DNA from 3 places in the Streptomyces sp. NPDC026500 genome. Region 3 is predicted to be linked to each of the others. Evidence: riboswitches for the same ligand, from Rfam matches in the RefSeq annotation. Region 3 holds a riboswitch; each other region holds the start of a gene.
The links. Region 3 has a riboswitch for cyclic di-AMP ahead of ACZ4N5_RS00080 (M23 family metallopeptidase). Riboswitches for the same ligand answer to the same signal wherever they lie in the genome.

Region 1: linked by a shared signal. The riboswitch ahead of ACZ4N5_RS14040 (M23 family metallopeptidase) and the one ahead of ACZ4N5_RS00080 (M23 family metallopeptidase) in region 3 are both predicted to bind cyclic di-AMP.
Region 2: linked by a shared signal. The riboswitch ahead of ACZ4N5_RS29335 (transglycosylase family protein) and the one ahead of ACZ4N5_RS00080 (M23 family metallopeptidase) in region 3 are both predicted to bind cyclic di-AMP.

Annotation. Positions count from the first base shown of each region.
Region 1 is NZ_JBVHQB010000006.1:254,644-257,910, forward strand. It holds gene ACZ4N5_RS14035 (GntR family transcriptional regulator) at 1-340, opposite strand, end outside; gene ACZ4N5_RS14040 (M23 family metallopeptidase) at 537-1,301, opposite strand; cyclic di-AMP (ydaO/yuaA leader) riboswitch at 1,314-1,473, opposite strand; gene ACZ4N5_RS14045 (M16 family metallopeptidase) at 1,689-3,077, opposite strand; gene ACZ4N5_RS14050 (M16 family metallopeptidase) at 3,074-3,267, opposite strand, start outside.
Region 2 is NZ_JBVHQB010000018.1:104,235-107,501, forward strand. It holds gene eno (phosphopyruvate hydratase) at 1-554, opposite strand, end outside; gene ACZ4N5_RS29335 (transglycosylase family protein) at 902-1,603, opposite strand; cyclic di-AMP (ydaO/yuaA leader) riboswitch at 1,608-1,801, opposite strand; gene ACZ4N5_RS29340 (transglycosylase family protein) at 1,985-2,866, opposite strand; gene ACZ4N5_RS29345 (cytochrome P450 family protein) at 3,182-3,267, opposite strand, start outside.
Region 3 is NZ_JBVHQB010000001.1:23,852-27,118, reverse strand. It holds gene ACZ4N5_RS00085 (PP2C family protein-serine/threonine phosphatase) at 23-1,120, shown strand; cyclic di-AMP (ydaO/yuaA leader) riboswitch at 1,426-1,582, shown strand; gene ACZ4N5_RS00080 (M23 family metallopeptidase) at 1,595-2,629, shown strand; gene ACZ4N5_RS00075 (aldo/keto reductase) at 2,853-3,267, shown strand, end outside.

The DNA of each region.
Region 1 (3,267 bases), on a different contig from region 3:
GCTCCTGCCCCAGCCTGACGAGGCCTCGCAGCACCTTGAGGTGGGCCTCCGTACGCCGCTGGGCGGCCCTCGCGGCGCCCAGCGGTTCCAGCAGCATGCGCATCTCCAGGAGGTCCGCGGCCTCCTGCTCGCTGGGTTCCGCGACGCACGCGCCCGCGTGCCGGCGGGTGACCACGAAGCCCTCGGCCTCCAGGGTGCGCAGAGCCTCGCGCACGGGGACGCGCGAGACGCCGTAGCGCCGCGCGAGCAGTTCCTCGGTGAGCCGGCCGCCGCGCTCGTAGACACCCGCGACGATGTCGTCACGGATCGCCGTGCATACCGAGTGCGCCGGAATACGCATGACCGACCTCCGCTTTAATCCCCGCGAAACGCCATCGATTGACGCTTGTTCAGTGACTCTATTGCAGGAAGCCTGAATTTCCGATGGCGGGCCTGAATCCATGGATATTTTTTGGACAGAGGGCCTCCGGAAACGATGATGCCCCGGCTCGTTGAGCCGGGGCATCAAAAGCGGTGAAGAAGCCGCGAAGCGGTCGTCAGACGTTGACTCCGTGCGAGCGCAGGTACGCGACCGGGTCGATGTCCGAGCCGTACTCCGCGGTCGTACGGGCCTCGAAGTGAAGGTGCGGTCCGGTGGTGTTGCCGGTGTCCCCGGAGAGGCCGATCTGCTGCCCCGGAGTGACCGTCTGCCCCACGGACACACCGATGGACGACAGGTGGCCGTACATGGTGTACGTCCCGTCGTGCATCTTGATCACTATTTGATTGCCGTAGGCGCCGCCCCAGCCGGCCGTGACGACGGTGCCGGAGCCCACGGCGTGGACCGAGGTGCCGTACGCGGCGTGGAAGTCGACGCCGGTGTGGCTGCCGGAGGACCAGAGGCTGCTGCTGGCCTGGTAGCCGGTGGAGATGTACGAACCGGTGATCGGGATGACGAACGTGTTCAGGCGCTTGCGCTCGGCCTCACGGGCGGCGCGCTCCTTGGCCTCGCGGGACTTCGCGGCCTGCTCCGCGGCGTGCTTGCGCGCGGTCTGCTCGGCCTGCTTCCGCGCGGCGGCCTCGTCGGCGGCACGCTGCTGGGCGAAGGCCTGGGCGTCGATCTGGTCGGCGACCGAGTCGCCGAGGGTGACGGCCTGGGTCAGCCCGGTCTGCTCGACGGAGGCTTCCGCCGCGAACGCGGGGGCGGCCAGGGTTCCGATCACACCGGTGGTGGTGAGCGCCGCGACCCCGACGGCGGTCGTGGTGGTGCTGTGCACCCGGCTCGGACGACGATGCTTGCCGGTGCCACAGGTGAACGCCATGTAGGGGCTGATCCTTTCCTTCCCTCTCGCCTACCGGGTTAGCTGACGGGTTCGGAGCAGGAAGGTCTCCTACGGACCCCCTCCGGGGAGGGCGTCCGATTCACCCCAGGGACTACGTGTGGGTCCCCGGCTCCCCTGACTCGCGCCATAGGGGACTCGGCGATGACTGTCCGGTGCCGCGGGCGCGGCGCAGTGCGTGGCGAACAGCCGGACCGACGCTAAACGTGGTGTCATTCGAACAACAAACGGATCACGATTTTTGTAACGCATCCCACAGGGCAGAAGGGCAACTCCCGCACGAATACGGACATCTTGGGGACCGCATGCGGGAAAAAGAGAGCCCTGACGACTCTTCAGTCACCAGGGCCCTCCTCGGTCGCACGGGCCCTACTCGGCGGCCACCACGCTGACTTCACCGATTCCGAGGGCCTTGACCGGCTCCTCGATCGTCGCGGCGTCGCCCACCAGGACGGTCACCAGACGGTCCATCGGGAAGGCGCTCACCGCGGCCGCGGTGGCCTCCACCGTGCCGGTGGCGGCCAGTTGCTGATAGAGCGTCGCCTGGTAGTCGTCCGGCAGGTACTGCTCGACCTGGTCCGCGAGCGTGCTCGCCACGGCTGCCGCCGTCTCGAACTTGAGGGGCGCGACACCCACCAGGTTCTGCACGGCGACGTCGCGCTCCGTGTCGGTCAGCCCCTCGGCCGCGAGGGTGCGCAGCACCTTCCACAGGTCGTCGAGGGCCGGACCGGTGTTCGGGGTGTCCACCGAGCCGCTGATGGCGAGCATCGCGACACCGGTGCCGTCCGGCGCGGAGCGCAGGACCTGGCCGAACGCCCGTACGCCGTAGGTGTAGCCCTTCTCCTCGCGCAGGACGCGGTCGAGACGTGAGGTGAGGGTGCCGCCGAGGCAGTAGGTGCCGAGCACCTGGGCGGGCCACACGCGGTCGTGCCGGTCGGCGCCGACCCGGCCGATGAGCAGCTGCGTCTGGACGGCGCCGGGGCGGTCGACGATGATCACGCGGCCGGTGTCGTCGGCGCTCACCGGCGGCACGGGACGCGGCTCGGCGGACGAACCCGTCCAGGAGCCCAGCGTGTCGCCGAGCAGCTCGTCGAGGTCGACACCGGTCAGGTCACCGACGACGACGGCGGTGGCCGTCGCGGGGCGTACGTGCCTGTCGTAGAAGGCGCGTACGGCCACGGAGTCGATCTTCTGGACGGTCTCCTCGGTGCCCTGGCGCGGGCGCGACATGCGCGCGCTCGCCGGGAACAGCTCCTTGGAGAGCTCCTTGGCGGCACGACGGGCGGGATTGGCCGTCTCGTGCGGGATCTCGTCCAGCCGGTTGCGCACCAGCCGCTCGACCTCGCTGTCCGCGAACGCGGGGGCCCGCAGCGCGTCGGAGAGCAGGCCCAGCGCCTTGGCCAGGCGCGAGACCGGGACTTCGAGGGACAGGCGTACACCGGGGTGGTCGGCGTGCGCGTCGAGTGTGGCGCCGCAGCGCTCCAGTTCGGCGGCGAAGTCCTCGGCCGAGTGCTTGTCGGTGCCCTCGGAGAAGGCGCGCGCCATGATCGTGGCGATGCCGTCCAGGCCCGCGGGCTCGGCCTCCAGCGGCGCGGCGAGGATGACCTCGACGGCGACGACCTGCTGGCCGGGGCGATGGCAGCGGAGCACGGTCAGACCGTTGTCCAGGGTGCCGCGCTGGGGGGCGGGAAACGCCCACGGCTTGGGCCGGCCGGCCTGGGGCTGCGGGTGGAAGTCCATGGTGGCGAGCTCGGTCACTTCGCCGCCTCCTCGTCGGTCTCGTCGGCGGAGTCAGCCGCGTCGGTGGCTTCGGCGGTGGTCGGCTCGTAGACGAGCACCGCGCGGTTGTCGGGGCGCAGGCGGGCCTTGGCGGCCTCCTGGACCTCCTCCGCCGTGACGTCGAGGACGCGCTGCACGGCGGTCAGGGCGAGCTGCGGGTCGCCGAACA
Region 2 (3,267 bases), on a different contig from region 3:
GTGCCCCAGCGCAGGGCCTCGGAGAAGGACTCCGCGCCGATGGGGGCGATCATGAACTCCTGGATGTCCACGTTCGAGTCGGCGTGCGACCCGCCGTTCAGGATGTTCATCATCGGAACGGGCAGCAGGTGCGCGTTCGGGCCGCCCAGGTAGCGGAAGAGCGGCAGGTCGGACGCCTCGGAAGCGGCGTGCGCGACGGCGAGCGAGACGCCGAGGATGGCGTTGGCGCCGAGCGAGCCCTTGTTGTCGGTGGCGTCCAGGTCGAACATCGCCTGGTCGATCAGGCGCTGCTCGGTGGCGTCGTAACCGACGAGCTCCGGGCCGATCTGCTCGATGACGGCGAGGACGGCCTTCTCGACGCCCTTGCCCTGGTAGCGGTTGGGGTCGCCGTCACGAAGCTCGATGGCCTCGAACGCTCCGGTGGAGGCGCCGGACGGAACGGCGGCACGACCCGTGCTGCCGTCGTCGAGGCCGACCTCGACCTCGACCGTGGGGTTGCCTCGGGAGTCCAGGATTTCCCGGGCTACGACGACGTCGATGGACGGCACGAGCATCTCCTTCTGGGATGTGACGCGGGTATGCGGGGCTTGGCAGCCCTGCGGGATGAGCCTATCCGGCCCAGGGGGATCGGCCAGCCGATCGACCACCCCTTGAGCAGAAGTGAGAGTACATATTGTTCCTGAACGGAACAAAAAAAGAAATGAAAAACCCCGCTCCGGCGCGTGCGGGGGAACACGCACCGGAGCGGGGAGCCCGTGGGGACGGGGCCCTCACCAGGCCTCCGAGGTGGAGGCCCGGCCGATGAGGGAGCTGTCATTCAGCTGGGGCGATGCTGCGCACGGCCGGGACCACGGTCACCCTCCGCCGAAGGCGACCCCGTCGGGCCGGCGTGCGGCCGCGCTCAGCGGAGGTGCAGCTGCTGGCCCGGGTAGATGAAGTCGGCGTCGGCGACGATGTCCTTGTTCAGCTTGAACAGCTTCTGCCAGCCGCCCTTGACGTGCTTCTTCTCAGCGATCGAGCTGAGGGTGTCACCCTTGACGACCTTGTACTCGCCGTCACCCTTCTTGACCTTCTTGCCGGTCGGGGTGGTGACGGTCTTCTGGGCGGCGGGGCGCTCCGCGGAACGGGAGGCGGGCTGCTCCGTCGTACGGGTGGTGGGGGCGCTCTGCGAGCCGCTCGACGAGGAGGAGCCGGAGGAGGTCGACGGGGCCGAGGCGCCACCGCTGTACGCGGCGCTCGACAGGCCGGTGCCACAGGTCGGCCAGGCACCCTTGCCCTGGGCGGCGAGAACCTTCTCGCCGATGGTGATCTGCTGCGACTTCGAGGCCTGGTCGGCGGTCGAGGCGTAGGCGGTGCCGCCGTACGCGGCCCAGGTGGAGGCGGAGAACTGCAGGCCGCCGTAGTAGCCGTTGCCGGTGTTGATCGACCAGTTGCCGCCGGCCTCGCACTGGGCGACGGCGTCCCACTCGGAGGCGGTGGCGGCGGAGGCGTTGCCGACAGCCATCAGCGGGGCGGCGATGGCGACGCCGGTGACACCGGCGAGCGTGGCGACGCGGGTGGCCTTGTTCGGGCGGCGGTGCTTGCCCTTGCTGGAAAACAGCATGGAGTGATCCCCTCACCGACGCCTGCGAGGTGAGCTGTCGGGTTCGGGCCGGTTGAGTTGCCCGGCCGCGTGTCGTCGACCCCGTCTCCAGGACGTCCGACACGCGACTTAACCCCAAGCCGTTTCCGGGTGTCTCTCAACTCCCGGACGCGGCGCCTACCTTGGGTCCCCCGCTCCTGCCTACGGCGCATGACGCGACGACTGTTCCCGTACGGCCGCTGGCAGGATTCGGCGTTGTGACCGTCGGGGCCCGCTGTGGCGAGCGGTCACGACCGTAAGCAGTCGATCGGCGGAATATCAAAGACGATCAGGGCTTCTGAGACTCATGTCTCACTCGCACCAAACCGGACATTCCACAGCGAACCATGACGTGAACTCCCGCTAGTTCTGCACCGTTTCAGCAGTGCCGGCAATGCTCCGACCGGGGACGACGAGGCCGGGACCGTCGGTCGCCGCCGCGCCGTACGAGGCGGACAGGTCGCCCGATCCGCCTTCGAGGCCGAGGACGTCGGAGACGTTCCAGAGATTCGTGCCGGCGTCCACGACGTACGGGTTGTCGACGGCGTCGCTCGGGGCGCTCGAGGCGTGCCGCCCCGTGGCGTTGTCGGCAGGGCTGCCGGTCGCGCTCTCCGCGGCGTCTCCGCCACGATGCCGCCCGGTGCCGGCGCTCGCGGCGTCGGAGGCACTCGAAGAGGCGTGCTTCTGTCCGGACTTGCCCGACTCGTCACCCTTGTCGGTCGCTCGGGCCGAGGCGCTGGGGCTCGGCGAGGCGTCGGGCTTCCCGGCGCCATGGGTCGCACCCGAGGATTCACCCGAATCGGTCGAACCAATCAGATCCGACAAAGAAGATGAACTGGGCGAAGTGGACAAACCGGAAGAGCCGTGTGAGCCGGCGTCATTCCCGCCACTCGACGAACCGTCGGCCACGCCCGTGTCGACCTGGACCTCGGCCGAGCCCTTGCTGAGACCGGAGAGCGGTCCGCAGGTCGGCCAGGCCGCGAGACCCTGGTCGTCGAGCAGCTTCTCGGCGACGGCTATCTGCTGCGAGCGACTGGCCTGGTCGGCGCTCGGGGCGTACTCGAGACCGCCGTACGCCTCCCAGTCCTCCTGGTCGAGCTGGAGCCCGCCGTAGTACCCGTTGCCCTGGTCGGCGCTCCACGCGCCACCGCTCTCGCACTGCGCCACCCGGTCCCAGGTGGTCCCGTCGGCCGCGCTCGCACCCGACGCGGCGAGCAACGGGATGACGATGGCCGATCCGGTCACTCCCGCGGCGACAACGAGGGCAGGGGCTTGACGAGGGCGACGGTGACGGCCGTTCCCGGAGAGCATGCGGAAACCTTTCGCGTGACAGCGGGGGACCACCGCGGCTCCAGCGAAGTAAGAAGCGGAGCCGCCGCGTTGATGGGTGAACGTAGCCGGACTCGATCACTTGTCACAAGTCGATGCAGTACAGATCACGTGAAGATCACAGATTTGATGGATCGTCACGTTCCGGTAGCCGGAAAGGTGCCCTTTCCGGTATTCGGGAGAACTTCCCGGAAAGGGGTTCCGAAGGGTCGCCGATGAACCGATCAGGGACTATTTGACCGGGGTGAACTCCACAGGAAGCGTGCGCAATCCACGCATAATGAGCCCCCCGCGCCAGCGCAAATCGGCCGATTCTC
Region 3 (3,267 bases):
CCGCGGGCCCAGGAACGCCCCGTTGCCCGCTCCGGCGGCAGCGGGTTCCCGCAGGATCTCCTTCGCGCGCGCCTTCGTCCGGACCCTGCCCGCGCTGCTCGTCGTCGCCGGGATCTTCTACGACTACTTCACCCCGGGTGACTACACCGCGGCCCCCCTCTTCACGGCCGCACCCCTGGTCGCCGCGCCCCTCTACTCGCTGCGTGGCACCGTCCTCGCCGGCGTCGGCGCCGTCGGCGCGGTGTTCCTGGTCCACTCTCTGCTCGGCATCGTCCTTCAGGTCGACGCGGTCACCGAGACGGTCACCGTGGCGACGGCCGCCATTCTCGCCGTCCTCCTCAACATCGTCGTCCGGCGCGGTGACGAACGGCTCGCCTCCGTCCGGGAGATCGCCGAGTTCGCGCAGCGCGCCGTGCTGCCCGAGCCCGCGGAGCGGATCGACGGCCTCGATGTCGCGGCCCGCTACGAGGCGGCTCAGGAGGACGCGTTCATCGGCGGTGACCTGTACGCGGTGCAGGACTCCCCGTACGGCGTGCGGCTGGTCGTCGGGGACGTACGGGGGAAGGGGATGACCGCGGTGGCCGCCGTCGCCGTGGTGGTCGGCGCGTTCCGGGAGGCGGCCGAGCAGGAGCCGACACTGGAGGCGGTCGCACGGCGCCTGGAGCGGGCGCTGACGCGCCCGGGCACCCTGCACGAGAGCCCTGACGCGTTCGAGGAGTTCACCACCGCCGTCCTCGCGGAGATCCCGCGCGACGAGGACGTCGTCCGCATCGTCAACCGCGGCCATCCGCCGCCCCTGCTCCTGCATCCCGACGGCACGCTCGTCACGCTCGGCGCCGAGCCCTTCGCGCTGCCGCTCGGGATGAGCGAGCTGGGAACCTGGCCCGACCGGGCGGTACAGAGCCGCTTTGCGCGCGGGGCGATGCTGCTCCTGCACACGGACGGGCTGTCCGAGGCCCGCGATTCACGCGGGACGTTCTACGATCCGGCCGCGTGGCTGGCCGGACGGGTCTTTCCCGGCCCCGACGCGCTGTTGACCGCCCTCTCCGAGGCGGTCCGCCGGCATACGGGCGGCGCTTTGACGGACGACATGGCGCTGCTCGCCGTCCGGCGCTTTTGACGGGTGCTCGCTGAGGGGATCTCCGCAGAGCTCGGGAGGTCCTTCGCGTGCCACACGTACGGCCATTTCAGGCATGGTCACGAACGGTGATCGGACCGTTCCCCTCCGCATAACATCTGACATACCGTCAAGGGAATCCGTGTCGACGGGATAGGGTCAACTCGCCCGTTTTTCACCGCTCATGACCTCAAAGTCCAGGCCAAAAGCCGTTAATGATCAGCCCGAACAGCTTGGAATTCGGTGCCTGAGTCTATTAACGTTCGATAACGCAGCGCGGTCGTTACAGCCGTCACAAGAGGTGGCTCCGTGCGCACGTGCCGAATCCCGCAAGGGAACCGGGGAACCATCAACTTGGGGTGAATCGAGCGTATTCCGCCGTGGGAACACGGTGGCTATACGCGCGTAGGAGACCTTCCTGCTCCGAACCCGTCAGCTAACCCGGTAGGCGGCAAGGAAGCAAAGGAGTGCGCCCACGTGGCATCCGACCGGCCCGCTCAGCCGACCTCGTTCGCGCCGAATGACACACATACCTTCGGCTACGGCAAGGACGAGGGCCCCTGGGAGGAGTGGAACCCCACCGAGGATTCCGTTCTTCCCGTCCGCGGCCGGCACCGCACGGGCAAGCAGCGCGGCGGAGGACTCGCCCGCAGCTCCACGGTTCTCGGCGTAGGCGTCATAGCCGCCGTCGGCGCGGGTGGCATCGCCAGCGCCGCGCCGGGCAAGCCGCCCGTCTCGATCTCGCTGCCCGACCTGTCGTCGGTCACCCAGTCCGCCAAGGCCCTGATATCGGACGGTGGATCCAGCGCCCCCAAGGGCTCCACGACTCCGCTCACCAATGCCGGTCTGACCAGCGCCGACGCGGCGCAGGGTGCCACGGACGCGGGTGAGGCGCTGCGCTCCCGCATCATGCAGCAGGCCCAGTCGCAGCAGAACCAGGCCGACACCGCCACGCAGCAGGCAGCCCAGGCCGCCGCCGCGAAGAAGGCCGTCGCGCTCGCCGCCAAGCAACAGGACGACGCGGAGGCCAAGGCCGCCGCCGCGAAGCAGAAGGCGGAGGAGGAGGCCAAGGCGAAGGCCGAGACCGAGCGACTCGCCGAGCTCGCCAAGAGCTACTCGCTGCCGACCTCCTCGTACACCCTGACCTCGCGCTTCGGCGAGGCCGGCTCCATGTGGTCCTCCGGCTACCACACCGGCCTCGACTTCGCGGCGCCCACCGGCACGCTCATCAAGGCGATCCACAGCGGCACCATCACCGAGGCCGGCTGGGCGGGTTCGTACGGCTACCGCACGATCCTCACCCTCGACGACGGTACGGAGCTGTGGTTCTGCCACCAGTCGTCGATCAGCGTCAGCGTGGGCCAGAAGGTCGCCACGGGTGATGTCATCGGACGCGTGGGCGCGACGGGCAACGTCACCGGGCCGCACCTGCACCTCGAAGTGCACCCCGGCGGCGCCGCCACCGGCATCGACCCGATGGCGTGGCTCCAGAGCAAGGGCCTCAACCCCTGATCCGTACGGGCTCCTGAGCCGTACGAGCCGTACGGCGTCCGACGCGGGCGGGTGTGACCCCTGACGCGTGCCGTACGCATGTCCTCCCCGATCTCCGGCGGCCCTGACGTCATCCCCCCCGACGTCAGGACCGCCGGTCAGGCGGATACGGACGCCTGCGCGCACCGGCCCGTCCGGAGTGAGCGCGGAATACATGCATCCGGCACGGGTGTTGACGTCGTACATGACTTCTCTTCGCAAGCTCGGTTCGTCCGACCTCGAGGTCTTCCCGCTCTCCCTCGGCGGCAACGTCTTCGGCTGGACGGCCGACGAGACCCGGTCCTTCGCCGTGCTCGACGCCTACGCGGCCGCCGGCGGCAACTTCCTCGACACCGCCGACTCCTACTCGGCGTGGGTCGAGGGCAACGAGGGCGGCGAGTCCGAGACCATCATCGGCAAGTGGCTGAAGACCCGCGGCAACCGTGCGGAGATCGTGGTCGCCACCAAGGTCAGCCAGCACCCCGCGTACCCCGGGCTGTCCGGTGCCAACATCAAGGCCGCGGCCGACGCGTCGCTGCGCCGTCTGGGCACCGACCACATCGACCTCTACTACACGCACTTCGACAAGCCGGAGGTGCCGGTCGACGAGATCATCGGCG